Regions from separate parts of the Nostoc sp. DSM 114160 genome, predicted to be linked through region 1. Evidence: predicted binding sites of a transcription regulator. Region 1 holds the regulator's gene; the other holds the start of a gene.
What was found. The regulator NtcA, encoded in region 1, controls nitrogen genes in cyanobacteria. The targets are predictions, from matches to a motif close to TNTGTANNNNNNNNTACANA.
Positions count from the first base shown of each region.

Region 2: NSTCB13_RS28720 (Glu/Leu/Phe/Val family dehydrogenase) is a predicted target of NtcA. The motif match lies at 1,131-1,150, and genes of this name have one in related genera.

Region 1 covers NZ_JBPFGO010000001.1:383,628-385,833, forward strand. Annotated here, with positions in the region: gene NSTCB13_RS01845 (DUF3084 domain-containing protein) at 1-612, opposite strand, end outside; gene ntcA (global nitrogen regulator NtcA) at 781-1,452, opposite strand; gene fabI (enoyl-ACP reductase FabI) at 1,832-2,206, shown strand, end outside.
Region 2 covers NZ_JBPFGO010000003.1:810,704-812,909, forward strand. Annotated here, with positions in the region: gene NSTCB13_RS28705 (GNAT family N-acetyltransferase) at 1-65, shown strand, start outside; gene NSTCB13_RS28710 (GNAT family N-acetyltransferase) at 212-727, shown strand; gene NSTCB13_RS28715 (hypothetical protein) at 807-947, opposite strand; gene NSTCB13_RS28720 (Glu/Leu/Phe/Val family dehydrogenase) at 1,235-2,206, shown strand, end outside.

The DNA.
Region 1 (2,206 bases):
CGCTTCTGCATAAAGTCTTTGACGTTCTGTCTTCAACAGTTCAACTGCCGCCTGTAGTTCCTTTCTCTGGTCGTAAACGCTTTGCAATTCAGCTATGGCTTTTTGATATTGAGTTACAACTCGATCTAGCTGACCTTGAGTGCGTTGGAGTTGAGTTTGGGTTTGGGCTTGTTGACTAATGGTGCGGTTCAGCTGGGCTTGCGTTTCCCTCTGTTTGGCGTTTGCCGCCTGCAAGGATTGATTAATTGCCTGCAAGTCTTGTTGTGCCTTTGCTTGGGCAATTCTTGCTTGATTTAACTCACCCTCTACCTGACTTTTCTGCGTTTCTGCGGTTTTTAGCTGTTCCCGCTTCTGTCTGAGGTCTGTTTGAATATCTTCTAACTCAAAGACTCCTTTGCGCAAACCTTCGTCGGCAGCGAATAAAATCCCTAGAGTTGATGCTGAAATCAAACCACCAGTAAAAATTGTTACTAGTACAGCAGTGTTTTTCGGACGAAGCTTAAAAAGTGAGAGGCGGGCTTTGCCAACTCGTGTGCCGATGCGATCGCCCACGGTGGCAATTACGCCTCCCAGAATCAGAATTGCTGCGATGAGGATGTATCCGGTGGTCATCTTTAGCTACCGAAATCCTTCCAGATACAGCCTACTACTTTTAAGCATTGTCTGGAAAGAAGTGGGAATTGGCAATAGCTGAAATTATTCAATTTTAGATTTACCTCTAGCTATTAGTGTCATTTTTCAAAATAGAACACGCGCCGATTCCCCTTTCTCCAATTGTTTTTATGTGAACTGCCTACTTAAGGTAACAGGTTTATGCACAGTAATCTTCTTTTTGTGGATAGAAATCATTTTTTTCTCACGCAAATCTCCCAGGAGCCTAGTAACGGTAACACGAGTTGAACCAATTGCCTCTGCGATCGCTTGATGAGATAACTTCAGATCAATTGTGATCCCATCCGCACAAGGAACGCCAAAATCCCGACAAAGAATTAACAAAAAACTCACCAATCTAGAACCCATATCTCGGTGAGCAAGAGTTTCAATCATCATCTCTGTCTGTAAAATGCGCGAAGACAGACCTCGCAGCATTAACATTGATAATTCTGGATTTTCCTTAAGTGCTACCTCCACCTGTTCAATTGGTGCCGACAGTAATTCTACAGGAGTAAATGCAACCGCATGGTAAAACCGATCCGATTTATTTCCTGTCAGCAATGACAATACACCAAAAACACTATTTTCCCGCAGCAACGCTACCGTTATTTCCTCTCCTGCCTCGTACACCCTGGAAAGTTTAACAGCACCTTTCAAAAGAAAATAAACTCGTTCGGCAGGATCGCCAGGAAAAAAGATCGTTTTATTGCGTTCAAACGTTTCCACAACTGGCGGAAACGCCCCGGTCGCCATCTGACGAAAAACATTTGCTAGGGCTTTATCTTGTGTCACGATCATCTCCCTTCCCCTACCCAATGCCGGAAAAACAAAAACTGATTACCTAAGAATACACCCGAAAAATGAATAAAGCACCGTCAACCTTTCTGTACTTTCCTATACTCAAACTAATCTCTTCATAACTCTTTGTTTATAATGATACATAATTGTTGATCCTTTCAGCTACTAATTGTTGATAAGTAGTTCCAATAACTATATTTAAAAGGTTTTTTGAAGAACAAATAAAGATATCTTGAGAATATCTTTATAAAAAATCAAGATTTTTGTCACGGCAAACACCCTTAGCAATATTCATTTTTGTCAATCCTGTATAAAACAAAGACTAAACGTGCCTCAGATTCTAGTATGCTCCTAATGATCGATCGCATTAACAATTTATATGCTAAATCTGACTGGAAAAAATGCCCTTGTTACAGGTATTGCCAATAACCGCTCGATCGCTTGGGGCATCGCCCAACAACTGCACAAAGCCGGAGCAAACCTGGGTATTACCTACCTGCCGGATGAACGTGGCAAGATGGAGAAAAAAGTTGCGGAATTGGTAGAACCTCTCAACCCCAGCTTATTTCTTCCCTGTAATGTCCAAGATGAAGACCAAATTAAATCTACTTTTGAGACAATCCGCGAACAGTGGGGAAAGCTAGATATCCTGATCCATTGTCTGGCCTTTGCCAGCAAAGACGATTTAAGTGGAGATTTTAGCCAAACCTCTCGTTCTGGCTTCAACACCGCCTTAGAAATTAGTACCTACTCA
Region 2 (2,206 bases), on a different contig from region 1:
TGCCATGCTCAACTAGGAAAAAAAACAAACTCAAAGAGGAAAAGCAAATTAGGTATGAAAGCTAGGGTAAAATTAGTTCTTCAGGATGAAGAGAGAGAATGGCAGCAATAATGGTTCCCACTTAATGCCTGCTCACCGAAAAATTTACAGATTAATTGAGATAGTAGCTTCGATATAGGTATAGCTACTTTAAGCTTGAGTGACTAGTGCTATGTACATTGAATCATTATCGATAGCAACCTTGGAGCAAGCAATTCACCTAAGAGAAGAAGTTTTCCCAGGCGTGAGTAATAGTAGTGATAGTCCATCGCTGGTGGCAAGTTTATATCTAGATGAATATGCTCAATGGTTTTCAAACAGTGGAATTACCCAACTCAATTACTGGGTTGCGATCGATGAGCAATCTTTCCAAGTAATTGGGCTAACTGGGTTATATTGCAAAAGCGAAGACGAACAAGAAGCTGACTGGTTAGGCTGGTTTTGTGTAGCATCACGATTTCGAGGAAAAGGAATTGGAAAAGAGCTATTAGACTTTACCATCGACTTAGCACAAGCAAAAGCAAAAAGGTACTTACGTTTGTATACTTGGGAACATCCTTCTTCTTATGTAGCCCGGATGCTTTATCTCAAACGCGGTTTTTACCAAATTGGTGAATCCCCAAACAAAAGCGGATTTAAAACTATCTATCTTGAACTCCAACTCGATCGCATTATTCATAGTGGATGAAGAAATTCGTCTGGTTACAATATTGCAAGGCTTTTTGTACATTCGATTATTTCAAGTGCCTGAAACGATGATTTTTCGTTCAAACTAGATCAAAAAGCGATCGCACTCTGATGCGATCGCCTTTTTTATAGATTTTGTCAAAGCCTACATCATCGGCAGCTAACAAACCAATTCCGATCGCAGGCAAAGCCTTTGAGAGCAACTTTAGAGAAAGAGGCAATCAACGCCGCGAAGCAATGCCTAAAGTGAATAGACCCTCTTGCAAAAATATATTTTTCCACTTTTAAGGAAAAGGTTTTGGTTAAAGGGGAAGGATTTTGAGTTTATTTACCCTTTTCCCCTTCACCTTTACCGTATTAGTCCATGTACTGCTTTGCACAAAGTGCAGACTATACAATAAAAAACTGTAACAAAAACTACAAAATTTATTCTTTTTCAAAAAAAAAGGATAAGCTTAAGTACAGATGAGATCCGGTTCGCAAAGATACCGTGATTAGGAGAAAATTTATGATTTCAAGATCCTCGTTGCTGTCAGAACCTGCTTCGCCAGCGCATATATGCCCCTTTGACCAAGCGTGTAGTTACTTAGAAGCGGCAGCTAAAGAATTAAATTTAAATCAGGGTTTGCTAGAAATTCTCAGCCACCCGCGTAAGGTTGTCACGGTTTCCATTCCCGTGAAACTAGATGATGGGGAAATACAAGTTCTCGCTGGACACCGAGTGCAGCACTCTGATGTCTTAGGCCCATACAAGGGCGGAATTCGTTACCATCCGGCTGTGACATTGCGCGAAGTATCTGCTTTAGCAATGCTGATGACCTGGAAATGTGCCTTATTAGGTATTCCTTACGGTGGTGGGAAAGGTGGCATTGCTATAGATCCCAAACGCTACAGTGTTGGCGAATTAGAGCGAATCAGTCGCCGTTATATCAGCGAGTTGATTAAAGATATTGGGCCTTCTGTAGATATTCCTGCGCCAGATATGGGTACTTCTGCCCGTGAAATGGCTTGGATGATGGATACTTACTCTGTGAATGTTGGTCATGCTGTACCAGGAGTTGTAACTGGGAAACCCCTTTCGATTGGTGGTTCTCTGGGACGAGAAATGGCAACCGGACGTGGCACAATGATTATTGTCCGTGAGGCGCTAGCAGATCGAGGTAAATCTTTGGTAGGAGTGCGAGTAGCCATTCAGGGTTTCGGTAACGTTGGCTGTGCCGCAGCAGAATTACTACATGAAGCAGGCGCGAAAATTATCGCCGTTTCAACTGGTGCAGGCGGAATATTCTCCGAAGCTGGTCTTGATATTCCCAAATTAAAAGTCTACGCGGCTGAAAATCGCAAGAGTATTGTCGGTTTCCCGCAATCTGTACCAATTAGCAATGCAGATTTATTAACTCTACCCTGTGATGTCTTAATACCAGCAGCTTTGGAGAACCAAATCACTGAAGAAAATGTGAATCAGGTGCAGGCGCAAATT